4 regions of the Bacillus sp. JJ1122 genome follow, and region 1 is predicted to be linked to each of the others. Evidence: predicted binding sites of a transcription regulator. Region 1 holds the regulator's gene; each other region holds the start of a gene.
What was found. The regulator LexA, encoded in region 1, represses DNA repair genes until DNA is damaged. The targets are predictions, from matches to a motif close to CGAACATATGTTCG.

Region 1 (7,548 bases):
TCGTTCAGGACGGAAACATTATTACTGCACGCGGAAGAGGCTTCATCCGATTTGGCTGTTGTTTAGGTAATGCCTTAGGTCTGGCATTTAATGAGAGATGGTACAGGGAATAACTAATGAGTCTTTAGCAGCAAAAGAGACCTTTAATCATTTTTCGATATTTAGAATTGAATCGGAACTGCTATAGGACAAGCAATTTGATGGAAAGACAATCAGGCGCACGATAATATTTACGATGATTGGTTTCTCGATAAACTCAAGATCAATACCAATAAGATAAGTGAAATCCGGATCAAGTGATCTTTTGTAACGGTTTTTTTAAAGAGCAACAAGGGCGATTCCAATCAGCGGGTTTTCCTCTACCTGCAAAATAACAATTATATCTAATAATGCCAGGACCATGTCAGCTGCAAGTTCCTTTATGGAATCATCCATTCGTCAATCTCCTCCAATCCTGGCTAGCCTATCTTGTGTCGTCCTTTCGTTGCCTGTGTTTAAATGAAGGAATATTTGCATCAAATCCCAGAAAATATTGCAAAAAGGTGTGATCCGAATGGAAAATATAAAGGAATTGACCAATAAGGAACAGTTAATTGAAGCATACCCAGTTATGAAACAGTTGAGGACTGACTTGACAGAGGACATGTATTTTGAACTGCTTACTCAAATGATAGAGGAAGGGTATCATTTGTTCGCATTGTATGATGAAGAAAAACTAGTCTCTTTGGCTGGACTTAGCTGGAGGACAAATTTTTACAATAAAAAACACATATATATTTATGACCTTATTACAGATGCTTCTGGTCGGTCCAGAGGTTATGGTGAAAGGCTGCTAACATTTATCCATGACTGGGGGAAAGAAAATGGAGCTGAATTTGTCGCTTTGGAGTCAGGCATTCAGCGAAAGGATGCTCACCGGTTTTATGAAGAGAAATTAAACTATGATAAGTGGTGCTATTCATTTAGGAAGACATTGTAGCAAGGGTTTTATGGATTAATGGATAAAAAGTGCTTAAAGGCACTTAAAGGCACTTTTCCCCCCCCACTTTCTATGAAATAGCGTTAAATGTACTGATTTTGTTTTTCAATTATTTATTATTTCTCTCTTAAACTAGTTCTTGTTTCGGGAATTTTCTTCTGTAAACTCCTTATACTACTGTCTTTCGTTGTCTCCGTGAATTCATAAAAAATAATCCACATTCATTTTAGCAGTATATTCCGTATGTTGAATCGAGGATTTGAAAAAAGATAAATTTTGTTTCATCTTTTGAGCGAAATGTTTATTTTTCTGTTATGATAAAAGCTGGCTTTTTTGTGCCAAGAATGAAAATGCGTATTTTTTGAGGAGAAGAATGCATGACTAATACACTGCCATTTACCATTACCAAGGATGATACCTTTTTTGATTTATTAGGTGATTATATTGGTGATGTTTTTTATGATATTTTGCCTGAAAAAGGCTATGAACTGCGTGATGAACAAATTTACATGGCTTTCCAGGTAGAGCAGGCTTTTAAAAATAAGGGAATTATTTTTGCTGAAGCTGGAGTGGGGACAGGCAAAACATTCGTTTATTTAATATATGCTATCCTTTATGCCCGTTATATGAGAAAGCCGGCGATCATCTCATGTTCAGATGAAACACTTATTGAACAGCTTGTTAAAGAAGGCGGAGATATTGAAAAGCTTGAGAAAGCACTTGGCCTGAATGTCGATGTTCGTTTGGCAAAAGCCAGAGAAAATTACGTCTGTGTAAAGAAGCTGGACAATCTTTCAAATACAACGAATGAAAAAGAGATTCTCGATGTTCATGACCAGCTGCCTGACTTCATTTTTGATGAAGGGATATCCATGAATTCATTCAGCCGTTACGGTGATCGTAAGGAATATCCATGGGTTTCGAATGAAAAATGGTCAATGATGGCTTGGGATCCACTGCAACAGTGCTCCACTTGTGAATGGCGCCATCGTTGCGGCCAAACCTTAAATCGTGATTACTACCGTCATGCTGGCGATTTAATTATTTGTTCACATGACTTTTATATGGAACATGTTTGGACAAAAGAGTCTCGTAAAAGGGAAGGGCAAATGCCGCTTCTGCCTGAAGCGAGCACAGTCATTTTTGATGAGGGTCACCTGCTTGAGTTTGCAGCACAAAAAGGACTTACTTATCGGTTTAACTCCCAAACGCTGACGACCGTCCTTACAGGATATATGCATCAGGATGTTAGGGAAGAGTCGCTTTATTTAATCGAAGATATTTTAGAGCTTCACGATGCTTGGTTCGATCTGCTTGTTGATAACTCAGTGGCAGTAGAAGGATCTAATCGTAAAGAAGTACCGCTTCTTGCTAGTATCAGGAAAACTGCTGAAACCCTTGAGAAAAAGGTAAGTGATTTAATGGATCAGCTCGTTTTTGATGCTGAATTATTCGTCATTGATGATTACCATTTGAAAATCATGGAAGAGTATTTGGAGTTCTTTGCATATGGTTTAGGAATTTTCCTTAAAAATGATGAAGGGATCTTCTGGCTTGAGGAGAATGAGGTTCAAACGTCATTGGTAATTATGCCGCGATTAGTAGAAGAAATTTTGAAGAAGGAAGTCTTCTCGCAAAATATTCCTTTTGTTTTTTCTTCGGCTACATTATCACAGGCTGGGGACTTTAGTTATATTGCTAAAAGCCTTGGTATTGAACAGTTTTCTTCATTTACAGTGGCGTCTCCCTTTGATTACGAAGAGCAGATGAAGATGGATGGACATATTCAGACAGATGAAACGAATAAATGGGAGCAGATTGGGGCCGACTTATTAAGCCAAAACGGAAAATCTCTTGTGTTATTTTCCTCCTCTCAGGAAATGGAACGATTTAGGACATGGGCTGGTCATCAACAATGGCCATTTTCCCTTCTTTTTGAGGGAGACAGAGAAATAAGTGAAACCGTAAAGGTCTTCCAAAGCGAGCAAACAACAGTACTATGTTCTTATAGCCTGTGGGAAGGTTTGGACGTTCCAGGAGAATCATTAATGCAGGTGATTATTTCATCCTTGCCGTTCCCTCCTCATGATCCTGTTTTCCAGGCAAAACGGAAACATGCAGCGAACGCTTCTGCAGAGATAGATCTTCCATATATGCTGCTGCGTTTAAGGCAGGGAATGGGCCGATTGATTAGGAGCAGCCAGGATTCTGGCATTGTGCACCTGTGGTTAACAGCGGAGCAAAAGGAAGCCTATTTAAATGAAATCGTAAAAGTTCTTCCTGTTCAGAACGTAAACTGGCACGAATAATATCACAATGAAAAAGAATCCCGGAAGAAGAATATCACCGGGATTCTTTTCAGCTAATTAGGTGGAGTTAAATTAAAACAAGCATCCACATCTTCTGTGGCGGCGGTGATCGCGATCGTCACGATCATCACGATCACGATCATCCTGAATTCCTTCTAAGTCCTCGATAATACAACGGCGAACTGCACGGCAAAGATCATCAAAGTCAATTGTTGCTTTTACTTGGTTACGGTCCCTATCCCGGTTAGGGAAAAAAACATTAGAAACATCGTTGTTATTTCGGTTGCATCCCATTTGTTTCAACTCCTTCCTTTGTTGATACAATATGTTATGTAATCAAGGACAAGATGCTAGGGGTTCTGCCTACTTTATCGCAAAATGTGCTACTCTCACAGGGAGAGACCTTATATTTTAAGTAAAAAGTATACCTGAAGAGGCATTGGGACATAAAATCGTTGTAGCGGACAATAGTAATAAATACATGCAGCATAAATACGGGAATTAGAATGAAGGAGTGTATAAAAATGAGTAAAGCGAAGAGTAAAGGCGGAACAGGCCGAGGTACAGGTAAAAAGGGATGGAACAGATGGCAATCAAGCGCGAATAAAGCTAAAAGCGCCAAGCCTTATAAGAGTAAAGGTGTAAAACATCAGGATAAAACAGAAGAATAATGAAGAGGCTAATCTGCAATTGACAGGATTTATGGAGAATCAGAAGTTGCCATTATTGGAAAAACACCTCATTTTAATAGATTCATATTAAAAAAAGCAAGCGGAATGCCGCTTGCTTTTTTTAATGCATATGACGGTATACTCCGATCACTTTGCCCAGGATTGAAACGTTCCGGAGAATAATAGGATCCATGGATGAGTTTTCTGGCTGAAGCCTGAAATAATCCTTTTCCTTGAAGAACCGCTTAACTGTTGCTTCGTCTTCTTCTGTCATCGCAACAACGATATCCCCATTATTGGCTGTTTTCTGCTGCTTAACGATGACATAATCGCCATCAAGGATACCGGCTTCAATCATACTGTCTCCCATGATTTCAAGCATGAACACTTGCTCATCATGAGGGACTAGACGATCAGGAAGAGGGAAGTACTCTTCAACATTTTCGATTGCCGTAATCGGCATACCCGCAGTTACTTTACCAACGACCGGTACGTTGACAACATTATATTTAGGGATACGGCTATCATCTTCTATTTCAAGGATTTCGATAGCACGCGGCTTTGTAGGATCGCGTCTGATCAAGCCCTTGCTTTCAAGTCTAGCTAAATGTCCATGGACAGTGGAGCTGGAGGCAAGGCCAACCGCTTCGCCAATTTCGCGTACGGATGGTGGATATCCTTTTTTCTTGACTTCACCTTTAATGAACTCAAATATGTCTTGTTGCCGTTTCGATAACTTCGTCATATTCACGCACCTCGTATAATTTCTTGTCCTTATTATACCATGTACTATATTGAGATACAAACATAAGTTCGAATATTTAGTTGACAGGAAACAAATGTTCGTTTTATAATAAAATCAAATAAACGAACATACATTCGCTAAGAGGTGCTGAACATGAAAAAACTTTGGGAAAACTATTCCTATGCCATCATCCTGCTTGCTGTCAGCTTGATTTTTTCGCTTGTGGCGAAAGCTCATTTAAATAATACCGACGATGCTTACATAACTGTTACTATAGAAGAAGGGCAATCGTTATGGGAGATTGCCGAAACATATGCAGATGAACATAATCTTTCAGAAAACGAGTTCGTTAGCTGGGTTCAGAAAAAAAATGGAATAGCAGGCGAAGTAATCTATCCTGGCGATGAACTTGTCATCCCTGTGATGGCTGAACAATTAGAGCCTACACAGATTGCAGGAGCAGAAAGATAAATTAAGCAAAGCGAAATAAGGTGACATCATGAAAGCAATTATTTATTGCCGCGTAAGTACGACTAAAGAAACACAGGAAACCTCATTGACGAGGCAGGAGGAGGAACTGATCCGCCTTGCTGACAGCTGCGGCTTCGAGGTAGAAAGAATCATTAAGGAACAGGCAAGCGGATATGATCTTGAAAGAGAAGGTATATTGGAACTTCTCGAACTTATAAAAGATAAAACAATCGGAGCTCTTTTGATTCAGGATGAAACCCGTCTTGGCAGAGGAAATGCTAAGGTCGCCATTCTACACTGCGTATTAAAAGAAGAAATTAAGCTATACAGTATTTCGCACAATGGTGAGCTTCAGCTTTCAGAATCAGATTCGATGGTGCTTCAAATTGTGAGCATGGTCGAAGAATATCAAAGAAAAATCCACAATATAAAAATTAAAAGAGGGATGCAGAGGGCTATTGAGCACGGATATAAGCCTCAGCGGAACTTGAAAAATCAAGGTGATCATTCTGGGAGAGAACGGAAAGATATGCCAATCGAAGAGATTGTCAAGCTCAGGAATAATGGTCTTACCTTTGCCGAGATTGCAGCAACATTAAGAGGATTTGGATTCAATGTTTCAAAAGCAACTGTTAATCGCAGATACCTGGAATACATAGAGTCTATCGATGAGGAATCTCCTTCCTTGTAAAAATCGCCTGTTTCTAGTAACATGACTGTTAACGTAACTTTTTTACAAAGGAGCTTTACCAATGCTATCTAGTGATAAAATTGCCAGAATTAATGAATTGGCACGAAAAGCAAAAGCATCAAAGTTGACTGACGAAGAGGCAAAGGAACAAACGAAGCTTCGTGCAGAATATCTGCAATCCTTTCGTTCTTCCATGCTTAATACATTAAAAGGTGTAACCATTGTTGATCCAGCTGGGAATGATGTTACTCCTGGTAAGTTAAAAGAATTTCAAAATAAAAATAAGCTTCATTAATAGAGGTCATTCAAAGGGATACATATTATTTGTATCCTTTTTCTTTTTTAAAGGCAGTAAGAACAGTATGTTAAACAGTGTAACTGTGTGGGTTCTGTTACATAACTTTAAGGCATTTGTGTCAAAATAAATAACTATACGGCCTTTTCTGTCTCCTTCAGGCACAATTTGTTGTATAATAATTATTCTCGCTATAATATTAAGATTGTAGTCAGTACTTATAGAAAGGATGTATTTAATGTTTAATAAAATTGATATGCTTTCAATTGATTCAATTCGTACTTTATCGATTGACGCAATTGAAAAGGCGAATTCCGGACACCCTGGCATGCCAATGGGAGCAGCTCCGATGGCATACACACTTTGGACACGTTACATGAACATCAACCCTAAAAATCCTGAATGGTTTAACCGTGACCGTTTTGTATTATCTGCAGGTCACGGATCTATGTTGTTATACAGCTTGTTGCACCTTGCAGGTTATGACCTTACAATGGATGACGTTAAGCAATTCCGTCAGTGGGGCAGCAAAACACCAGGCCACCCTGAGTTTGGCCACACAGCAGGAGTCGATGCAACGACAGGTCCACTAGGACAAGGGGTTGCTATGGCAGTAGGTATGGCAATGGCAGAACGCCACCTTGCAGCTGTATACAATAAGGACAACTATAACATCGTTGACCACTATACATATAGCATTTGCGGCGATGGGGACTTAATGGAAGGTGTATCAGCAGAAGCAGCATCTCTTGCAGCTCACCTTAAATTAGGCAGATTGGTCGTTATGTATGATTCGAACGACATTTCATTGGATGGAGATTTAAATAAGTCATTCTCTGAAAGTGTTGCTGACCGTTTTAAAGCATATGGATGGCAGTATATTCGTGTAGAAGATGGCAACAACCTTGAAGAAATCGCTAAAGCACTGGAAGAAGCAAAGACAGATGAGAATCGTCCTACATTAATTGAAGTTAAAACAGTAATCGGTTATGGTTCACCTAACCTATCTGGTAAATCTGATGTTCACGGTGCACCTCTGGGCGCTGACGAACTTAAGCTTACTAAAGAAGCATACAAATGGACTTTCGAAGAAGACTTCCATGTCCCTAGCGAAGTGTATGACCACTTTAAACAGCAAATTGCTGATAAGGGTGAACAAACTGAGCAGGAATGGAATGAACTTTTCGCTAAATACAAGAGTGAATACCCTGAACTTGGTGCACAGCTGGAAAAAGCAATGAATGCTGAGCTTGTAGAAGGTTGGGATAAGGACATTCCGGTGTATGAAGACGGAAAGAGTCTTGCAAGTCGCGCATCTTCAGGCGAAGCTCTTAACGGCATCGCAAAAAACCTTCCTTATCTAGTTGGTGGATCTGCTGACCTTGCT
Region 2 (7,548 bases), on a different contig from region 1:
ACCGTCCGGGACTGCTTGGCGATATTTCTTCTTTGCTTGGGATGCTGTCAATAAACATTGTTACGATCAATGGGGTCGATGAAGGTAGACGTGGGCTGTTAATGCTTGCTAAAGACGATGACCAAATTGAGCGATTAGAGTCAATTTTAAATACAATGGATACAATAAGAGTGATCAAGATCCGACAACCAAAGCTGCGCGACCGAATGGCCGTCAGACATGGACGATATATCCAGCGGGATGCGGATGATAAAAAAACATTCCGTTTTGTAAGGAGTGAGCTTGGACTCCTCGTCGATTTTATGGCAGAATTGTTTAAGCAGGACGGACATAAGCTTATAGGGATTCGTGGGATGCCGCGAGTTGGCAAAACGGAATCTGTTGTTGCTTCAAGCGTCTGCGCGAATAAAAGATGGCTATTTGTTTCTTCTACCCTGTTGAAACAAACCATTCGCAATCAATTGATTGAAGATGAATACAATGCTGAAAACTTATTTATCATTGACGGGATTGTTTCTACAAGAAGGGCTAATGAACGTCATTGGCAGCTGGTCAGGGAAATCATGCGGCTTCCAGCGGTAAAAGTAGTGGAACATCCGGATATTTTCGTGCAAAATACGGAATACACATTGGATGATTTTGATTATATTATTGAGCTTCGCAATGATCCGAACGAAGAAATTGTTTACGATATGGTACAGAAAAACCACATGTTTACTGATTCTGATTTTGGAGGATTTGATTTTTAACAGTATTGGAAGGTGTTATCGTGACTGAGTTAGGAAATATTTTAAAAGAAGCACGTGAAGCAAGGGGCCTCAGCCTGGACGAGTTGCAGTCCATCACGAAAATACAAAAGCGCTACCTAATTGGCATAGAAGACGGGAATTATTCTATGATGCCAGGTAAATTTTATGTCCGCGCCTTTATCAAACAGTATGCCGAAGCAGTAGGGCTGGACCCAGATCCGTTGTTCGAGCAGTATAAAAACGAGATTCCCAATACATACAATGAAGAGCTCCCTGAGCAGCTTTCCCGGGTTCAGTCGAGGAAAAGCCTTTCACCAGACACCTCTAAAATCTTGGATGTACTTCCCAAAATTTTAATTGGTGTATTTATAATCGGTGCAATCGCATTAATCTGGTATTTGATTGTCCAGAATGCTGGTGATGATGCGAAAGAACCCGCAACAACTGAAAAAGGGAAACCTGCGTTAGAAGAATCAGAAAAAATTTCTGATGAGGGCAACGGTACTGATGAAGGGGATTCATCTGGTGACGTCGAGGAAGAGCCTGCAGATGAGGAAACAGCACCAGAAGAAACGCCTGCACAGGAACTAACTATGGTCTCTAACAGTGGGAGCAATACAACTTATGAAGTGAAGAATACAGATAAATTTGTTGTGAAGATCGTTTCATTAGGACAGACATGGGTTGGGGTTTCAAATGGGACAGGCAAGGCTGTTTTCCAGGAAACACTGGTAAAAGGAAAGAATGAGAATAAATCAGTGGATTTATCAAATGAAACGCAAGCAATTATTAATGTCGGATATGCGCCAGATACGGAAATTTATGTGAATGACCAAAAGCTGGAGTATGCTGTTTCCCCGCAAGAAGACATGACACAGAAAATCATCATTAATTTTGTGAAATAATTCTTATTGAACCTAAAGTAAGTTTGAACCGCCCGTATGGACTTATGTTTATACGGGCTAAAATTATAATGGATAGTAATTATAACTACATATTGCATACTAAAGTGGAATGCAGTTATCTGTAATTTGCTACTTTTCATCTTGGAGGATAAAGAATATGAACTTGCCTAATAAAATTACGATTTCACGGATTTTTCTTATTCCGTTATTTCTAATCGTGATGATTGTACCTTTTTCGTGGGGAGAAATTTCTCTGCTTGGTACAACAATGCCAGTTACCCATCTAATTGGTGCACTTATTTATATTTTTGCATCAGTGACTGACTGGGTAGACGGTTATTTAGCCAGAAAGCACAACCTTGTCACGAACCTGGGGAAATTTTTGGACCCGCTGGCAGATAAGCTGCTTGTCTCTTCTGCGCTTATTGTATTAGTAGAACTTGGCTATGCTGCTGCATGGATCGTCATCGTGATCATCAGCAGGGAGTTTGCCGTTACTGGCCTTCGCCTTCTCCTCGCAGGGGGCGGTGAGGTTGTAGCAGCTAAAATGCCTGGCAAAATAAAGATGTGGGCTCAAACTGTCGCCATCTCTGCGTTGCTGTTGCACAATATCATATTCGAAGCGTTTTCTATTCCATTTGCAGACATCGCTTTATGGGTAGCGATGTTCTTTACAATTTGGTCTGGATGGGACTATTTTTCGAAAAATAAGGATATTTTCAAGAACTCAAAATAATGGCAGCCACTGGGGGATTATGGAGATGAATGCTGAAATTATTGCGGTAGGATCTGAATTGTTATTGGGGCAAATCGTCAATACAAATGCTAGATTTCTGTCAAGGCAACTAGCTGACCTCGGCATAAATGTTTTCTTTCATACTGTTGTTGGGGATAATCCCGAGAGGCTGAAGCAAGCCGTAAAAGTAGCACAAGAACGTGCCGAATTCATCCTGTTCACCGGAGGTCTAGGACCTACCAAAGATGATCTTACAAAAGATACGATTGCTGCACAGCTTGGGAAGCAGCTTGTAATGGATGAGGAAGCAATGGTATCAATTGAGCATTATTTTAAAAAGACAAACAGGGAAATGACAGAAAACAACCGAAGGCAAGCACTAGTGATAGACGGATCGATTATTTTGAATAATGATTATGGAATGGCTCCAGGAATGTTTCTGACAACTGAGAATCACAAATATATGCTTCTCCCTGGTCCTCCATCCGAGATGGAACCAATGTTCACTAAATATGGACAGGAAGCGATTTCCGGCATGTTTGGCAGGCAGGCAAAAATTGAGTCAAGGGTGCTCCGTTTCTTTGGAATTGGCGAGGCGGCACTCGAAGCTAAAATTGAGGATCTAATCGATGCCCAAAGCAATCCAACGATTGCACCTTTAGCCGGGGACAGCGAAGTGACATTAAGGCTCACTGCAAGAGATGATTCCTCTGAAACAGCTCAGACGCTCATTGACAGAGTTGAAGCTGATATCATGGCACGTGTTGGCGAATTTTTTTATGGTTATGACGAAACTTCACTTATGGCTGAACTTTCGAAGCTTCTAAAGGAAAAAGATTTGACTTTAACAGCAGCTGAGAGTCTGACTGGAGGTATGTTCCAGCAGGAACTCACTTCTATTCCTGGGGTGAGCAGAATTTTTAAAGGTGGAATCGTTTGCTACTCAAATGAGGCCAAAATCGGATTAGTGAACGTCCCGCCAAAGACCATCGAAACTTTTGGTGCCGTAAGCAGCGAATGTGCAAAGGAACTTGCAGTTAATGCAGCTTTACTCCTAAACGCAGACATAGGAATCAGTTTTACGGGCGTTGCAGGTCCAGATGAATTAGAAGGCCGCCCTGCAGGAACTGTATATATTGGGATATCGATAAAGGGCCAGCCAGCACATGCCGAAAAACTTCAGCTTGGCGGATCCAGGAAAGCAATCAGAACGCGTGCAGTAAAGTATGGCTGTTTTTTATTGCTTAATAGATTGGCAGGAACACGGAAGCGATGAGCTCCGTGTTTTTTTGTTAGCGTGAAATAGACAGATTCTTTTTGGAAATGGTGTTTTCAGTGGATTGGCAATTTGAAAATTAGTAAAAAAGGATATAGAAAATCAGTTTTGCCTAATTGATGCTGATGAAAAAAAACGAATAAATGTTCGACTTTTTGATGGACAAACTGCTATGAAAAAGGTATAGTAATAGTAGGAATTAAATAAGAGATTTGCGGGCAGGCAGAATGCCAGTTCGTTTTTTATATAAAAGGAGGAAAATTGAGTGAGTGATCGTCAAGCTGCATTAGATATGGCGTTAAAGCAAATTGAGAAACAATTTGGTAAAGGCTCAGTTATGAAATTGGGAGAGAAGACTGACACTAAGATTTCAACTTCTCCAAGTGGCTCGCTCGCATTGGATGTTGCTTTAGGAATAGGCGGATATCCTCGCGGACGTGTTATCGAAATATACGGACCAGAAAGTTCAGGTAAAACAACAGTTGCGCTTCATGCTATTGCAGAAGTACAGGCTAACGGCGGGCAAGCTGCGTTTATCGATGCAGAACATGCTCTTGATCCTGTATATGCTCAAAAGCTTGGTGTAAATATTGATGAACTTCTTCTTTCACAGCCAGATACGGGTGAACAGGCTTTGGAAATTGCTGAAGCACTTGTTCGAAGCGGAGCAATTGATATTATCGTTATTGACTCTGTTGCTGCACTTGTACCAAAGGCTGAAATTGAAGGGGAAATGGGTGATTCCCACGTAGGTCTTCAAGCTCGTTTGATGTCTCAGGCTTTGCGTAAGCTGTCTGGTGCTATCAATAAATCTAAGACTCTTGCCATTTTCATTAACCAGATTCGTGAAAAAGTCGGTGTAATGTTCGGTAACCCTGAAACAACACCTGGTGGACGCGCATTGAAGTTCTATTCAAGTGTACGTCTGGAAGTTCGTCGTGCTGAAACATTGAAGCAGGGCAATGATATGGTAGGTAACAAAACAAAGATTAAAGTTGTTAAGAACAAGGTTGCTCCTCCGTTCCGTACAGCTGAAGTTGATATCATGTACGGCGAAGGAATCTCTAAAGAGGGCGAGATCATCGATATCGGCTCTGAACTCGATATCGTTCAAAAGAGCGGTTCATGGTATTCTTATAATGAAGAACGTCTTGGACAAGGAAGAGAAAACGCGAAGATTTTCCTTAAAGAGAACCCATCCATCCGCCTTGAAATCCAGCAGAAGATTCGGAATCACTATGGCCTTGATGGAGAATTTACCGTAACTGAAAGTGAAGAAGACCAGGAAGAACTTGAACTGGATTAAAAATCTAGCTTAAATATTAAAACAAGGTCTCCTGTAACCAGGAGGCCTTGTTTGGTTTGTTTTTTAGGCTCTATTAAAGCTAGTTTTAAAGACTGTTGATTGGACTGGAAGGCGATTGCCTCCAGCGAAAATGCTAATGCATTTCAATTGTGCGTGGGCAGATTCGGGGAAGCAAATCAGTATACTGCGGGCTCAGCGCCAGCCCCGCGGAACGCAAAACGCCTGGAATGAAAATCAACAGCCTTGTTTCACAGAGCCTTTTTATTAGAAAACCTTTGACTTTGTAATGATTCATTGATGATGTTCGTATAGGTATGAGAATGAATAGGCGGAGTATTTCCGGCTAATGTACATGAGGAAGCTTACGAAGCAAAGATAAACGGAAGAATTCCGGTTATCGGCTCTAAATAAGCCAGTATCCAGACATTTGGATCATATAAGCGAAAAAACTCCGCTTATTTTTAAGGAAAAATGGGTGTTTCCCAATTTAAACGGAATTTTTCCGGTTATTCTTCTGACACCGTTCAGTTTTAGGGCCTCTTATGATAAAAAAACTGATTCTATAGTCGAATCAGCTCACTAAATAGGCAAACTTGCCATTATGCTGTTATACACTTTTACCGCGAGATAAATGATACCAAGCAGCATGGTACTCCAAAGGATGACCTGGAAGAAAACGGTCCCTATGACCCCGGTGATAGATAAATTAGGGCTTATTTTATAGACAAAATAAATAAAGTAGATCAATGTTGCCGCTGCAAAAATAACGCCGATTCCTATGAAGCTGTAAATGCTGAAAAGGGAAACCACCCCAGCTCCAAAATAGACGGTTGCACCACTGCGTATCATTTTAAGGCTCTCACCTTCATGATCCTTTGAAAAAAATAGCAGGCTTACCTCATTGATCGTATCGGCAATCAGCTTCATGGCTGCAAAAACCATGAAGTACATGACCATCAGCAGTGCCAGAAGAGAAAGTTTGATTCCTGTTTCCGAAAAAAACTCCAGCATGCCTTCATAAATCCCGGCGTTTTTCAGGAGTGCCACTAGCTCCATTTCTGTGCGGACCGAGAGCGACAAACTGAACAAAACAATGGCGAGCAGCGGAAAATAGCTTGTTAAATACGGATTTTTCATGATAGCCTCTTCACTCAATTCTTTCTTATTCCTACTTGGATATTATGAAAGAAAAGTATGCTTCCGGCAACAAAAAGAAAAAGCCCCTTACTCAAGGAACTTAAAAGATTTGAAACTTTATTCATCTTCATCCGTATTAAAAGGTTGAAGGCTACTTAGGTAAAATCCTGACGTATTCCCTCGACCCAAATGGTACATATGTTTTTGCTGTTTCAACCTCGTCCATATCTGTTTGCTGAATCCGCAGTACACCAGATTCTGCACCAGTTCCTTGTTTTGACAACTCCTTGTCTTCCCGGTTATCCAGGATGAAGAATCCCGTAAACAAACTAAGGAATATCCCAACGCATATAACAAGTTTCCGGGCCATGGTTATCCCCCCTATTCCCTGTTAGTATGCAAACAGTTTTGCATTTTTATACAGCAATTTTGGCGAGTCCTTGATTATTAAGGGCCATGGCATGCATCTCCCTCATTTTTACGATATAATTTTTACATCGGATCTTCGGGAGCATGAACCTGGTAAAATTGGCAAAATATATAATGTTAACGATTGGATCGAATAATTAAATTTGGAATTATAAGGAGGTATTATCTTTTGTCATTACTTCACCTTGCAGTTTTATCACCGCTTTTATTAGCGCTATTAATTCCATTTTTACATAAGCACTTCCGTACCATACATACAGGGTGGTTCCTTTTGCCGCTGCCCGCCGTGCTTTTTGTATATTTCCTTCAATTTATAAGCGTGACAAGAAATGGGGATGCAGTAATTGAATCCTTTCCTTGGATTTCCTCGCTGGGGGTTGATTTCGCCCTTAAGATTGATGGATTAGGATTACTTTTTGCGCTGCTAATCACGGGGATTGGAGCACTGGTCGTCTTATATTCGATCTACTACCTTTCACCTGAAAAAGAAAAGCTGAATACATTCTACATATATTTGCTTTTATTCATGGGAGCCATGCTCGGCGTTGTTTTATCGGATAACCTTATTGTCCTATATACATTCTGGGAATTGACGAGCTTTTCTTCCTTCCTTTTAATTGGATACTGGAACCATAAAGAAGGTTCGAGATATGGCGCGCAAAAATCAATGCTGATCACCGTTTTCGGCGGCTTGTCAATGCTGGGGGGCATCTTGATGCTCTATATCATCACTGGCACTTTCAGCATCTCCGAAACCATTGCAATGTCTAATCAAGTTATTAATCATCCTTTGTTCACAGCAACCTTAATTTTGTTCCTTTTAGGGGCATTCACAAAGTCTGCCCAGTTCCCATTTCACATCTGGCTGCCTGATGCGATGGAAGCGCCTACCCCAGTCAGTGCGTATTTACACTCTGCGACGATGGTTAAGGCGGGAATTTATCTTGTCGCCAGGATGACACCTGTATTTGCCCATTCTGGCGTATGGGTGTGGCTCGTAGCTGGTATTG
Region 3 (7,548 bases), on a different contig from region 1:
ATTGGAAACAGCAAACAAAAGCATCGGTCATTAAAACCGATGCTTATTAACGTGGTTCTGATTATGGATTTACTGAGTTAGCTATTTCTACTAAAATTTCTGGTGTTACTTGGTCAGATATAGCTTTATTAATGTTTAAAACATACTGCCAACCATTCTTTTCGAATACCAGTAAATTAAACCTTCTTGCGATTTTGGTACTATAACTCGCTTTGGTTCCATCTTTAAGTTCGAAGGTTTGATCAATATGCTCCTTTCTAATTGGTAAACCGTGCTTTACTGGTTTAACCCAAATCATATAGTGATTTTTGGGATTATTTATATGTCTGTATTCAATTTCAAACTCATCGTTAGTGTCACCATCCAAATCATTAAGCCTTCCAAAACTGTGTGTGAATTCAATGGGAGGCATTTGCACTGGCAAAGCAATATTCCGTTTGAAATGCTCATTACTTTCTTGTAATGCGTCGTAAACCTCTTTGTAGCCAATATTGAAAAATGACTTTTGGAATTCTTCGCTTGTGTAGTTAGCTTTAACTCCGCAGGAAATTGAGAAAGTATAAATAATACACAAAACGGGGAATTTTAGTATTTTGATGATTACCACCTCCTAAACTTTCTAGAAAACATACTTACATTATTATCTGCAATGATTACCTTAGTTATAAAAACTTCTTATACACGAAGTTACTCATACAACTTTTAGGACATATTTGCAGGAATTTTCCTGTCATTTTTTCCTGACATTAAAACATGTACAGGCACTTACAGCGATTTTTTCCAATTGTAATCATGTTCTAGTGGATCGCAGATCATGAGGGCAGCATTATCAGAAGAACATCTTTTCAGAAAATTAAGAAAAAGCGGTATACCTTTTTATGAAAATGTATATAATAGAGAGAAAAACTATTAGGCAAAAGGGGAAAAGGTATGGTGACATATGGCACTTTTTTACGTTTAGTAGAAGAGGCGGAAAAGTTGAACTGCAAGGTGATTCTCGATTCTAAGAAAAAAATTAATTTTAATCCTAACATGTCCATTACGATTCCATTATCAACGACTCTGGAAAATATTTATGCCTTTGCCCATGAAATCGGGCATCTAATAGACTTTGTTAATGGTGAACTTAACTATGATTTATGGTTGAATGACTGGTCTTACCGAATAACGGCCGAAATGAGTGCATGGGTTCATGCTTATAAGGTGTTACAGGACTTGGATGTTCCGCTTGATGACTGGAAATCTCATGTTGAATCCAAATTATCGACTTATTTTAAATATCACGAGGTAATTGCTTGATTTGGAGACCGGCTATTTAGCTGGTCTTTTGTATTTACATTAAAAAGTTGTTTAATTTTTACATTCATTCTTTCATTTGTCTAATTAATAACCCAAAAATAAATAGTTTAAGAACGTTTGTTCGGGTTATAATAACAGCGAAGGCAGTTGAAGGGATTGATACATATGAGAATACGTGACAGAGGATTGCTGAAGTTTTTACCTGCACATTTTGCACCTGAACACCGGGCATTATTGCGAGAACTTGCTCGCGATGAACTTCGCCAGGCTAAACCATTACTGGACGAGTATGAAATCGAAGAGCTGGAAAACCGCATTTGTTACGCGATGGAGTATACATACCCTGTAGTTCTTTCGAAGTGGGAGGACGGATTTACACAAGTAGAACAAGGATTGGTCCATTATCTTGACCCTATAAAAAAAGAGGTCCGGTTGGTTAGCAAAGACGGGACAGCAATGTCCATAAAGTTTACGGATATTGTTGGGGTTGAGGTGATTGAATGACTAAGGTAGCACATTTCTGAAAGTGGATATGAAAGGAATCTGTGCGGAAAAAGGGGAAATCGACTTTTTAGCGAATTATTTTAGGAAGGAAGAACGGGGGCTAGAGAGATGAGTATAAATATTAAAATCATGCCAGTTACTCAGGATAATATCAGAGCCTGTGCGAGACTGGAAGTATCTGAGGATCAAAAGAAATTTGTCGCAAGGAATTTGGCTACGATTGCCTGGGCTTATGTAGATCCCAAATTCACACCGTATGCTATTTGTGATGGTGATACGGTAGTAGGGTTGGCTGCTGTTGAGTATATTCCAGAAAATGAAGACTATGATCGGCACTGGGTACCAAGGTATATGATTGGGGAAGATTACCAGGGCAAAGGGTATGGAAGGCTCGCGATGGAAAAAATCATTGAAATGATTATTTCTGAGCATCCTGATTGTCAAAGGGTCCGTCTTTCAGTAGTCCCGGAAAACGCAGGTGCTATTCAATTTTATAAAAAACTCGGCTTCGTTGAAACGGATGAAATGATAGAGACCGAGAAGGTTATGGACTATTTTGTTAAAGTTAATAGCTTGTAAAAAATATTGGTAAGTGGGTGAAGAGCATGGTCTCTCAGGCTCTAATAATTCGCGATAGCAAACTTTTAATGGTCAAACAATACGTATCAAGTGGACGGATTGTCTGGAATTTTCCAGGTGGTGGTATGGAAGGGAATGAGGCTCCAGAAGAAGCATGTATCCGAGAGGTAAAAGAGGAAACGGGCTATGATGCTGTTGTAATAAGGCTCCTTAATAAAGATGAATTCAAATATACCTTTATAGCGGAAATTATCGGCGGGGAACTTGGCTACGATCAAACGATTGAAGACAATGACGATTTACTTGCCGTTTCATGGATATCTCTTAATGATGTTGATAAATTTGATGGTTTCATTATTCCATTATTGGAACTATTCCAGGAGCAGGAAAACCGGGTGGAAGCGATCGATTAAAGTTAGAATTATAGTGTTCATGGATGGAACATGTAGTACGGGATTTCATTCGTGGCTCGTGCTTCCTGCATTTTTCCTCTTCAGTTTGGAATACTTCTAAGTGGTTAATGTAATATCCATATGTTTTTTAAAAGGCATTTCCTTTTTGGGAATGTCTTTTTTTATGAATAGAGAAGATTTTTCATAGAAAAGCACATAATAAAATAAGTGAAGCGATGCAATAAGAGATCATGGTGCTTCAAGGCTCATCACTTAGTAAAATAACAACAAGGTTGAGGTGCAATAATGGAAGCATTTCCTATTATCCATACAAATTTTTGGGATGCAGTTGTAGCGGTGCCAGTAATCATTTTAGCGACTCAGCTTCTTAAAATCTTAATGCATATCCGTAAACCATTAGTTCCGGCGCTGGCTAATCTAATAGGATTTATCATCTCCATTTTCATTGCTCATCCAAATAATCTTTGGGCAGGTATATTCATGGGGTTTTTCTACGGAAACGCAGCAGTTGGAGTGTATGCCTCTTTAAAGACTCAAATAAAAGCGTTTCGAAATGAAGAATTCTAAAGGGGAATGAGCACGGTCTTTAATGATCTAGCTTCCGAATCTCTCCCTAATAAAGGATATCTTTTGCAAAAAGAAGAATATAGAGAGATACTGACAACGAGTTAGGGAGGGGATTTTACATTGTCAGATTCTAGTTTTAACAGGACCATTCATCCAGTACTTTTTGGAGTCCTTGTTGTAGTAACGACCTTTCTTATGGGATCTTCTTTTACCGTGGGAAAAATCGGCTTAACATATGTATCCCCGTTATTGCTGGTCGGCTTAAGATTCACTTTGGCTGGTTTGATTATGTCAGTGCTGGTCAGGAAAAAACAGCTGCCAGTAAATTTTACTGAGTGGGCAAAGGTATTCATAATTGGTATGTTCCAAACAACTGGTGTAATGGGATGCATTTTTCTAAGCTTACGAACAATAACCGCTGGAGAGTCTTCCATTCTCACTTTTAGCAATCCACTGATTGTTGTCATTATGGGTACAGCGTTTCTGGGAATACGTTACAGATTCATGCAATGGCTAGGTGCGATTATCGGCTTTATTGGCGTTTTTGTCACATTGGGATTTCATCTGCAGCTGACTTCTGGCACGCTCCTTGGGTTAGGTGCAGCAGTATCCTGGTCGATTGCGACGATACTGATCAAACAATGGGGCAGCCAATTTAATGTCTGGGTGTTAACGGCTTATCAGATGCTATTTGGCGGCAGCATTTTATTAATAATGGGAATAACAATTGAAGCACCCAAGCTGTCTATTAATCTAATGTCGGTATCGATTATCTTATGGCTCGCCATTATGGCGTCGATTGTTCAATTTGCGATATGGTTTTACCTAATCAACGAAGGAGACCCTGGAAAGACAAGTGCATTTCTATTCCTTGCACCTTTTTTCGGTGTCCTCACAGGCTGGATGCTTCTTGATGAAGTGGTGAATTGGTATGTCTACGCCGGAGGAACACTCATTTTTATAGGGATCTTCCTTGTTAATTGGACATTTAAAAAATCCAAGGTAAATCAGGATGAAGCATTGGACAAAGAACAAAAGAAAAAAGAAGTCCTTTAGCACACCACCGCGCTGGGGGTCAGACCCCCAGTGCTTTAGAGTGGTAAAGTGGTTCGGGCAATCTAATAAACAGCTCAGCAATGTGAATGAGGTAAAAATTATACATAACATCAAATCTGTGTATTTTCTCATATAATGCTTGAAAAGGAAGTAGGATTATAACTTTTTCTTGTTATTTGAAAAAAATTTTTCAGGGCGTATCTTTTTCTCTCCCTTCATTCGTTTAAGGATCAGAGAGGTTTAAAGGAGTGAACAGAATGCAAACCAAAAAGCGTTTGGAGGCCGTTGATATACAGGAGGAGACAAGGGGAAACAGCGAGATAACTCAGTTTTATCCCCGCCTGCAGCAGTATTGTCAATTCCTGGCTCAAAATGGCTGGGATGGAGATGATCTGTTTCAAGAAACGATCATTAAGGCAATTAAGCACTATGAATCATCCCAAATTAATTCTGCCTTGCTGAAAAAAATTGCTTACCATCACTGGGTGGACACGATTAGAAAGCGGAAGCATGAGGTACCAGGGATTCCAGAAGATTTTTCAGGGCAAGAGGCTGCTTTCAAACAGAACAGCGCGGCAGAAACGGTTGAGCTGTTAATGGAAAAAATGACACCTAAGCAGTCAGTTATTTTCATCCTTAAGGAAGCATTCCGATTTCAATCAGCGGAGATTGCAGGTTTGCTGGGGATGACTGAAATGGCAGTTAAAGGATCGCTGCATCGTGCGAGAAAACGGCTTGAAAAAGAAGGAACTCTTCGTGATGTGGACTCGTTACAGGATGAAGGGGAAGAAAAGCTCCTTTCAAGCCTGTTGAGCGAATCTCTTCAAGCACAAGATCCTGAGGTCCTGTTAGAAAATATACGTGAAATCCCATCTCTTTTTGCTGCTCCAAAAATGGCTATGGTCATGCATTCAAGTTCTGCTCTCTCTTCTTTCAAAATGGCAGCCTAATCAGAAAAGGGAGGAAATATCATGGGTACAATTCCATATGTTATCGAGCAGTCAAACAGGGGAGAAAGGTCTTACGACATTTATTCTCGACTTTTAAAAGACCGCATCATCATGCTTGGTGATGAAATTAATGATCAGGTAGCGAACAGTGTCATCGCTCAGCTGTTATTCCTTGAAGCGGATAATCCTGAAAAGGATATTTCGATTTATATCAACAGTCCTGGAGGTTCAACTTCAGCTGGATTCGCCATCTTTGATACGATGGAATATATCAAGCCTGATATCAGTACGATTTGCATTGGAATGGCAGCCTCATTTGGAGCGATGCTTTTGCTCGCAGGTACAAAGGGAAAGCGATACGCCCTGCCAAACAGTGAAATCATGATTCATCAGCCGCTTGGCGGAGCTAGGGGGCAGGCCACAGAAATCGAAATCTCGGCACGGAGAATTCTCAAGCTTCGTGAGCATATAAACTCCATCATCTCTGATCGAACAGGGCAGCACATTGAAAAAATTGCGAAAGACACGGACCGTGATTATTTCATGAGTGCACAGGAAGCCCTTGAATACGGGATTATTGATAAAATCATCTCGAAATAGTTGCTGAGTCGTATAGCATCCCTGTAAAAAAATGAGCTGTTCAACGGCTCATTTTTTTACATTTAATCTCTAAATCCATTAAAATGGAATTGTAGCCATCAGGATGAGTGTCATACTAGAGATCTTAATAAAACATAATTTGGGAAATCATTGTATAGGAAAATCCTGAGAAGTAACGAACTAGCTTAAAACGGAGGAAAGTGAATGAAAGTAGAGATCAGGCAAGCCGTAGATAGTGACAGAGATATTTTTATCGAGTATGCAGTTAAATTAAGCAACTTCAATCGAAATAACCATTCAAACGAATGTACATACGATAATTATGAAAGCGTTATTAATACAATAAAACAGAATGCATATGAAACATTTAATAGTAGAAATGACGATACGCTAATCTTAATTGCAGAATTAGAAGGAACACCCGTTGGATATGCCTTAGGCAGAATTTTTGAAGAAAATGAAGCAGCAGATAATGGAACAGGCAGGATGGGTCTTTTTGATGAACTATTTTTGGAGGATGCCGCTAGAGGACATGGTCTGGGACAAAGACTATTAGACGAGACGGTAAATTGGATGAAAGATAAAGGGATTAATAGAATTAAATTACATGCCTATTCATGGAATGATCATGCGAAAAAATTATACGCGAGAAATGGTTTTAAGGAATATGCAGTATCCTATGAAACATTTATTTAGAAAGTCAATTGATTTTGATTTGTTATCGTAACGCAAAAAGGTGTCACAAAAAGGGTATTATTTTCTCTTTGTATTGCCAAGAAGTAATACCCTAGTCATTTTCCTTCTTAATGCACCAATGATGCTCTTAAATTACTCATGCCATTTTCCAAATATCCTTTTAAACAAGTTAGCATATAGACCCAACCTTCTTTTTGCTGGATCATTTTATTTACTATTTCAGGATCATCTGCTATCAAACCAGATTCGATCACTTCAACAATGGTACTCGTATCGTCCATCTCTTTCAGTGTGATTGTAACAATTGTTTCTTGATTTTCTGCTCCCCATGAAAACACGATTTTCTTATTTTCTTCGACCTCCAACACATGGACGGAACCTTCTGCATTGTATTCATCATACCTCCAGATTATCGTCTTTCCTGGTTCCATTCTTCCTGTTCCGGATGAAAACCAGAAATTAGCCATCTTTACAGGGTTTACAAATGCTTCATATACCTCATGAGCGGGCTTTGAAATTTTCATTTTTGTAGTAATTTGAGTATCCATAATTATTTTCACTCCTTCTAAATATTTAACATTTTTTTCATTTTACCATTAATATAAGCTTGGAACCTACCATTGCAATAAGATGATCATCGCATGCCTTTTTGAAAACCTATTAAAAGAGTGGCATGGGCAGAGGACTTTATTAAGTCAAAAATTCAGAAGAATAAAAAAAGATTCTGGAACTGTAAATGTGAGACTGTTATAATCGAATTTATATTTTAAAAAATTAGAATTCTCAAAGAACAGCAACATGACGCAAATTCACAGTAAAGGGGAATGTCCATGAATCTCTACGGATCAGAAAAAATTAGAAAAATGACTTCCAGCATCTTTCAG
Region 4 (7,548 bases), on a different contig from region 1:
GGATGAAATCGGATTTGGTTGAGGTCATGCTTAAGGTGCTTGAAGGAAAGTCTCCAGAAATTGAGTGGCATGAGGAAGCGATGGTCGGAGTAGTCGTCGCGGCAAATGGCTATCCCGAGGAGTATGAGAAAGGTGCGGTCCTTAAAGGATTAGAAAACATGTCTCAAGTTTTCCATGCTGGCACGGCAAAGAACGAAGAAGGACAGTTTACGACCAATGGCGGTCGGGTACTGCTGGTCGGTGCAAAATCTGCTACATTAAAAGAAGCGCAGCAAAAGGTATATGCTGAGCTTGAAAAGCTGGAGTGCCCTGAAACCTTTTACCGGAAGGATATCGGGAACAAGGCTATTGGGCGAATTACTGTTTAAATATGTATTTAACGTGTTACTGTATGAAAAAGCAGCAAAGCAATCGTTCATAAGAAGCAGCATGACTACCTGGCGCGTCTCTTGTTAACTCCGCGGGTGTAAACGAGCAGCAGGGCAATGATGCTTCCGACGATCGCGATCCATACGAAGCTCATGTCCGTCACGTATTCCCAAAACATAGTATCATCTCCTTTATGGAGCCCCCAGGTTTGGGGGCTTTTGTCTTTCTCAGTGACCATGCAGAGTGTCAGCTTGGATTATAAGGAATCCATCCTTCGCCATCGCCTGTTTCGGCGTTGTTTTCCTCCATCATATCCTGGCCCTTTTCGTAGGCGGCAGTGAGCGGGCAGTAGCGGACGATTCCTTCGCCGACTTTCATTGCTCCAAGCATCGCCATGAAGATATACGAGTCTTTCCATGGACGTTTCACCATTTTTGAAGTGGACCAGGCGAGGATTGTCAATCCCATCGTGATTCTGACCAGTGCGTTAATGATTCCAATGTTCGGGCGTACATTCATTTTTTCATCGCTCCTTTACGAAGTTTTTACAATTAATTTGAAATTCTTTAGTGCGTTAAACAACGAAATATGTTACCATAGAAACCAATAATGAAAGGGCTTTCTTTTATTGGGATTAAACGATTTTTTTATATATAGAGAAAAGGGGAACAAGGTATGGAACAACGTTATCGATGGAAAAACAAACAATTGCGCGACCATGCTGCTGTTTTGGACGGCTCCCTTTCACCGACGATCTTGCTGAAGAATGCGACTTATTTGAACCAGACTTTCCGCAAATGGATGACTGCGAACATTTGGATTTACAAGGACCGGATTGTATATGTTGGTGAAAATCTGCCTGAGAATACGAAACAGTGCGAAACAGTTGATTGCAGCGGAATGAAGCTTGTGCCGGGTTATATTGAACCGCACGCTCATCCGTTTCAACTTTATAATCCCCATTCTTTTGCTGCCTATGCATCTCAGACTGGGACGACCACGATGATCAGCGACAATATGGTGCTTGCTTTGCAATTGGGTAAAAAGAAAGCGTTTACTTTTATTAATGAGCTGAATAATAACCCTGTCACGATGTATTGGTGGTGCAGGTTTGATGCACAGACGGAAATCCAGCATGAGGAAGAGGTGTTTTCAAACAGCAATGTCAGGGCCTGGCTTGAACATGAGAATGTCCTTCAGGGGGGCGAGCTGACGTGCTGGCCGAAGCTGATGAACGGGGATGACATGATTCTTCACTGGATGCAGGAAACGAAACGCCTCCATAAGAAAATCGAAGGCCATTTCCCGGGCGCATCCGAAAAAACGCTTGCAAAAATGATGCTGTTTGGCGCGGATTGCGACCATGAGGCGATGACTGGTGAAGAAGTAAGAAGAAGGCTTATGCAGGGCTATATGGTGTCACTCCGCCATTCTTCGATCCGGCCGGATTTGCCGAAGCTGCTGGATGAGATTCACGAGCTTGATATAGCGGTTTATGACCGATTCATGATGACAACGGATGGTGCGTCAACAGCCTTTTACGAAAATGGCGTGATGGATGAATTAATCCGGATTGCCATCGATAGAGGTGTTCCGGTCATTGACGCTTACAATATGGCGACAATCAATGTGGCGCGGTATTATAATTTCGAGCATTTGCACGGCAACATTGCGACAGGCCGCATTGCGAACATCAACTTTTTAAGTGATGAGCGTGAACCTGCTCCGGTTTCCGTGCTGGCAAAAGGCCAGTGGGTGAGACGTCACGGAGAGGCAATCGAAGCGGCAAGCGAGCTGGATTGGTCAGAATTAGGATTCGAGCCGTTAAAAATCGATTGGGAGCTGACGTTAGATGATATGCAATTCTCGATGCCATTTGGCATTAAGATGGAGAATTCGGTCATTACAAAACCTTATTCCATCTCAATTGATGTGTCAGGTGATGAATTAGCTTCAAGTCATGATGAGTGCTTTTTCATGCTGATCGACCGGAATGGCGAGTGGCGGATCAATACGATTTTAAAAGGCTTTGCGACTGATTTGCAGGGACTGGCGAGTTCATTCTCCAACACAGGTGACATTATCCTCATCGGCAAAAATAAGCAGGATATGATGGCTGCTTTTAACCGAATGAAGGAGCTTGGCGGCGGAATTGTTGCATGCGAGAATGGGGTGCCTGTACGGGAAATTCCGTTAAGGCTGCAGGGCATCATGTCCAGTCATCCTGTAGGTGAATTGATGGCCGAAGAAAAGAAGCTGCTTGAGTATTTGAAGGAAAAAGGGTATAAATTCGCAGACCCGATTTATTCACTGTTATTCTTCTCATCAACGCATTTGCCATACATCAGAATCACGCAGCGGGGCATCTATGATGTCATGAAAAAAACGGTACTCTTTCCAACGATAATGCGTTAAAATATAAAAGTGCATCAAGACATTTACAGCCATGAGAACAGGGAGTTCACAGGGGTGGCGAGAATGATGAAAAAATGGATCGCTGTAACAGCGGCTTTGATGATCCTTCTAGCCGGGTGCAGCAGTAAAGAGACAAAGACAGATAAAGATGCAGCGAAACAACATAAAGAAAAAGAAGTTGAAGACGTTGTCAAAGAAGCAGAAAAGCTGCCATATCAGTTCCCGCTGACGGGAATTGGCACAAAAGAAGAGCCAGCTGGCAGAGCCATTGCGGTTGTGGTGAATAACCACCCGAAAGCAAGGCCGCAGTCGGGTCTCAATGAAGCGGATCTCATCTATGAGGTTTTAGCTGAAGGGGAAGTAACAAGGCTGGTTGCAATATACCAAAGTGAACACCCTGAGAAGGTGGGACCCATCCGAAGTGCGAGGGAGTATTTTATCGACCTGGCTTTAGGATATGACAGCTTTTTTGTGGCCCATGGCTACAGTCCTGAAGCGAAGGAAATGCTCGATCGCGGGGATATCGACAACATCAACGGCATTCAGTATGACGGTACTCTTTTTAAGAGGGCAAGTTTCCGCAAGGCCCCGCACAATTCATATATCACTTATGAGAATATGATAAAAGGTGCAGAAAAAAGAAACTACGATATGAATGCGGCACCGGATTCTGCAGTTTTTTTAAGCAAGGAAGAATTCGACGAGCTTGAAGGTGCAGAGGCTAAGGATATCATGGTATCTTACGGGACGCCAGCTTTCGATTTGATTTATGAATACGATGCTGAGATCGGGAAGTATCACCGTTTTTCAGGGAATGAAGAAAGTGCTGATCTCGATTCGAAGGAACCAGTGCTGATTGATAATCTTCTGGTCGTGCAGATGGATCACAAAATTGTAGATTCAGCTGGACGCAGGGATGTTGATTTGGAATCAGGCGGTACGGGTTATCTGTTCCAAAAAGGCAAAGTCAATGAGATACAATGGAAAAATGAAGCTGGCAGGATTATCCCTTATAAGGATGGGGAAAAAGCTGGTTTCGTTCCCGGGAAAACATGGATTAACATCGTCCCATCAATCAGCGATGTCTCATTCGACTCTGAACAATAAGGCGATGTTCGCGGAGTAAAAACTAAGCGGAAACAGTCATAATAAAAATTAGAGTATATAAGGGGTATGACTATATGCAAATTGATAAATTAAGAGGTAAAGAATTAGATCAACTTTTCAAAGCGATTTTATCGCTAAAAGATCTGGACGAAGCGTATCGTTTCTTCGATGACTTGGCGACTGTGAACGAAATCCAGTCACTGGCACAGCGACTTGAAGTTGCCCGCATGCTCCGTGAGGGCAAGACCTACCATAAAATCGAGACAGATACAGGTGCAAGCACAGCAACAATCTCAAGGGTCAAGCGCTGCTTGAACTATGGCAACGATGCATATGAAATGGCATTGGATCGTTTGAAGGAAGAAGAGAATGCTGCCAAGGAACAGGCTTAGTATCTGGGGTTTGAAAAACTAAACGATTACAGGAACCGGAGTCCAGTGTGGCTTCGGTTTTTTTGTTTGTGTTAGAGGCTGCTAGTTAGGAATATATCAGAACAGAAAGTGAAAAACGATTTGGAGTTAAGGACAATGAAAAAGTTGGGAACAAAGGACTTCAAGTAAGGAGTAGAACACGAAAGGAAGGTCGAAAAGTTCTCATCCTAGATAATCTGTTAAATTCCCCTTTAACCTGATGTTTCCTTTTTGTCTGGAGGGAACAAATGCTATAATGGTGGAATGGAAATATAGAATGGGGGCAATTCAAGGATGTACGATGTTCGCGAGTGGCGACATGTGTTTAAACTCGATCCAAATAAAGAAATAACTGATGAAGAACTTGATAGAATTTGCGAGTCTGGAACCGACGCGATCATGGTAGGAGGGACCGATGGTGTCACTCTTGAAGGCGTCCTTGATTTAATGTCCCGAGTCCGCCGTTACACGGTTCCATGCATTCTAGAAGTTTCTACTATAGATTCGATCACACCGGGATTCGATTTTTACTTTATCCCGACAGTACTCAATAGCGGCAATCCGCAGTGGATTACCGGGATGCATCACGAAGCAGTGAAGGAATACGGCGACTTGATGGATTGGGACGAGGTTATGATGGAAGGCTATTGCATCCTGAATCCAGAATGCAAGGCTGCTAAACTAACCGAGGCCAAGACAGAAATGGACGTTGAAGATGTCAGAGCCTATGCGATGATGGCAGAAAAAATGTTCAGCCTGCCAATCTTCTATTTAGAATACAGCGGGACCTATGGCGATCCCGAAATCGTCAAAGCAGCAAAAGGAGCACTCGAAAAGACCGTTCTCTTTTACGGAGGCGGAATCGAAACAGTACAGCAGGCAGCCGAAATGGCCGCTTACTCAGACGTAATCGTCGTAGGAAATGTAGTCTACAGCAACCTCGAAGAAGCACTAAAAACCGTTTCCGCCGCTTCAGTGCGTTAAAGCGATGGGGGTCAGACCCCCGGTGCGGTGATGCGGTGAAGTGGTGGGGGTCAGACCCCCAGTGAGGCAGTGCGTTAATGTGTGTGTTTGTCTGGAAATAGATTTTGATATAAAATAAGAACAAATGTTTGTATGGTGGTGAGGAATGTGCAATTTTTGACGGATAAATTATTGAATGGTTTGAACCCGGAGCAGCAGAAGGCTGTCAAGACATTGGACGGGCCGTTATTGTTGATGGCTGGTGCGGGCAGTGGCAAGACGAGGGTTTTGACGCACAGGATTGCGTATTTAATGGTGGAAAAAGGAGTAAACCCTTATAACATCCTAGCGATTACGTTCACGAATAAAGCAGCGCGTGAAATGCGCGAGAGGATTCATAAGATGATGGGCGGCGCTGCAGATGATATCTGGATTTCAACGTTCCACTCCATGTGCGTGCGTATTTTGCGCCGGGACATCGATCGTCTTGGCTTCAACCGCAACTTCACGATCCTCGATTCGACGGACCAGCAGTCAGTTATTAAATCGATTCTGAAAGACAAGAACATGGACCCGAAGAAATTCGATCCGCGTGCGATTCTTGGAACAATCAGCTCGGCGAAAAACGAACTGATTACACCGGAGGAATACGCGAAAACGGCTGGTGATTACTTCTCGCAAAAGGTCAGCGATGTGTATGAAGAATACCAGCGCAGGCTCCGTAAAAACAATGCGCTCGATTTTGATGACTTGATCATGTCGACGATTACGCTGTTCATCCGTGTGCCGGAAGTGCTTGAATACTATCAGCGCAAGTTCCAGTATATTCACGTCGATGAGTACCAGGATACGAACAGGGCGCAATATATGCTTGTAAAATTACTTGCGCAACGCTTCCAGAATCTATGTGTAGTTGGTGACTCGGACCAGTCGATCTATCGCTGGCGAGGAGCTGACATCGCAAACATCCTATCATTCGAAAAGGATTACCCGAATGCGTCTGTCATCTTACTTGAGCAAAACTACCGCTCTACAAAAAAGATTCTTTTAGCAGCTAATATGGTCATCCAGAACAATATGAACCGTAAGCCGAAGAACCTCTGGACGGAAAACGCAGAAGGCAACAAAATCATGTATTATCGTGCAGACAGCGAGCAGGGTGAAGCCCAGTTTGTCATCGGTAAAATTCAGGAGCTCCTGAGGAACGGACGCAAGCTTTCTGATATTGCGATTTTATACAGAACGAATGCCCAGTCCCGTGTAATCGAGGAATCATTCCTGAAGTCAAACATCGATTACAACATTGTCGGCGGCATCAAGTTCTATGACAGAAAAGAAATCAAGGATGTCCTTGCGTACCTTCGTTTGATTTCAAATCCTGATGATGATATCAGTTTGCAGAGGGTCATCAATGTGCCGAAGCGCGCAATCGGCTCAACTTCAATCGATAAAATCGCCAACTTCGCAACGATGCATGACCTATCGATGTACCAGGCGCTTGATACCATTGAGATGATCGGCCTCAGCCCGAAAGCGGAAAAGGCGGCCATCGAATTCCGTAATCTGATCCGTAACTACACACAGCAGCAGGAATATCTTTCTGTAACGGAGCTAGTAGAGGAAGTTCTTGATAAGACCGGATACCGAGACATGCTGAAGGCGGAAAAATCGATTGAGTCTCAAAGTCGTCTTGAGAACCTGGATGAATTTTTAACCGTAACAAACAGCTTTGAAGAAAGCAGTGAAGATAAATCTCTTGTCGCATTCCTGACTGATTTGGCGCTAGTCGCTGACATTGACCGTCTCGATGATGACGGCCAGAAGAAGACGGATGTTGTCACACTGATGACGCTCCACTCCGCGAAGGGTCTTGAGTTTCCAGTCGTCTTCTTGATTGGCTTGGAAGAGGGTGTATTCCCGCACAGCCGTTCTTTGATGGAAGAGATGGAGATGGAGGAAGAGCGCCGTCTGGCATATGTCGGAATTACACGTGCAGAAGAAGAACTGTTCATCACGAATGCCCAGATGCGTACCTTGTTTGGCCGTACAAATATGAACCCGGAATCAAGGTTCATTAAGGAAATCCCGGCTGAATTGGTCGAAGATGCTGCCCCGAAACCGAAGAGATCTACACCAGTAAGCGGCGGCAGACCAGCAGCAAGACCGGCAATCCCACAGCGTGGTGCAGTTGCCCGTCCAGTTGCAGCCTCAAGCGGCGGCGGGGAAATCGGATGGAAGGTTGGAGACAAAGCGCAGCACGGCAAGTGGGGAACAGGCACAGTTG

Region 2: a site for LexA is predicted at 3,803-3,816, ahead of recA (recombinase RecA). Genes of this name have one in related genera too.
Region 3: a site for LexA is predicted at 1,410-1,423, ahead of V7201_RS19330 (YolD-like family protein). Genes of this name have one in related genera too.
Region 4: a site for LexA is predicted at 5,403-5,416, ahead of pcrA (DNA helicase PcrA). Genes of this name have one in related genera too.

Annotation. Positions count from the first base shown of each region.
Region 1 is NZ_JBALQL010000024.1:24,360-31,907, reverse strand. Features, by position in the region: gene V7201_RS14350 (DJ-1/PfpI family protein) at 1-113, shown strand, start outside; gene V7201_RS14345 (GNAT family N-acetyltransferase) at 554-979, shown strand; gene V7201_RS14340 (ATP-dependent DNA helicase) at 1,357-3,288, shown strand; gene V7201_RS14335 (hypothetical protein) at 3,361-3,582, opposite strand; gene V7201_RS14330 (DUF3934 family protein) at 3,813-3,959, shown strand; gene lexA (transcriptional repressor LexA) at 4,081-4,704, opposite strand; gene yneA (cell division suppressor protein YneA) at 4,858-5,175, shown strand; gene V7201_RS14315 (YneB family resolvase-like protein) at 5,204-5,866, shown strand; gene V7201_RS14310 (DUF896 domain-containing protein) at 5,928-6,161, shown strand; gene tkt (transketolase) at 6,400-7,548, shown strand, end outside.
Region 2 is NZ_JBALQL010000001.1:190,833-198,380, reverse strand. Features, by position in the region: gene V7201_RS00995 (DUF3388 domain-containing protein) at 1-749, shown strand, start outside; gene V7201_RS00990 (helix-turn-helix domain-containing protein) at 770-1,654, shown strand; gene pgsA (CDP-diacylglycerol--glycerol-3-phosphate 3-phosphatidyltransferase) at 1,812-2,390, shown strand; gene V7201_RS00980 (competence/damage-inducible protein A) at 2,416-3,666, shown strand; gene recA (recombinase RecA) at 3,932-4,972, shown strand; gene V7201_RS00970 (YufK family protein) at 5,552-6,109, opposite strand; gene V7201_RS00965 (hypothetical protein) at 6,261-6,479, opposite strand; gene V7201_RS00960 (Na+/H+ antiporter subunit A) at 6,708-7,548, shown strand, end outside.
Region 3 is NZ_JBALQL010000036.1:342-7,889, forward strand. Features, by position in the region: gene V7201_RS19320 (hypothetical protein) at 62-607, opposite strand; gene V7201_RS19325 (hypothetical protein) at 931-1,299, shown strand; gene V7201_RS19330 (YolD-like family protein) at 1,465-1,803, shown strand; gene V7201_RS19335 (GNAT family N-acetyltransferase) at 1,912-2,382, shown strand; gene V7201_RS19340 (NUDIX hydrolase) at 2,409-2,795, shown strand; gene V7201_RS19345 (hypothetical protein) at 3,081-3,362, shown strand; gene V7201_RS19350 (DMT family transporter) at 3,510-4,418, shown strand; gene V7201_RS19355 (sigma-70 family RNA polymerase sigma factor) at 4,676-5,368, shown strand; gene clpP (ATP-dependent Clp endopeptidase proteolytic subunit ClpP) at 5,390-5,968, shown strand; gene V7201_RS19365 (GNAT family N-acetyltransferase) at 6,173-6,664, shown strand; gene V7201_RS19370 (SRPBCC family protein) at 6,772-7,212, opposite strand; gene V7201_RS19375 (LL-diaminopimelate aminotransferase) at 7,495-7,548, shown strand, end outside.
Region 4 is NZ_JBALQL010000032.1:17,089-24,636, forward strand. Features, by position in the region: gene purD (phosphoribosylamine--glycine ligase) at 1-368, shown strand, start outside; gene V7201_RS18360 (EYxxD motif small membrane protein) at 434-607, opposite strand; gene V7201_RS18365 (YgaP family membrane protein) at 616-888, opposite strand; gene V7201_RS18370 (adenine deaminase C-terminal domain-containing protein) at 1,045-2,784, shown strand; gene V7201_RS18375 (DUF3048 domain-containing protein) at 2,848-3,891, shown strand; gene V7201_RS18380 (YerC/YecD family TrpR-related protein) at 3,966-4,283, shown strand; gene V7201_RS18385 (heptaprenylglyceryl phosphate synthase) at 4,596-5,285, shown strand; gene pcrA (DNA helicase PcrA) at 5,433-7,548, shown strand, end outside.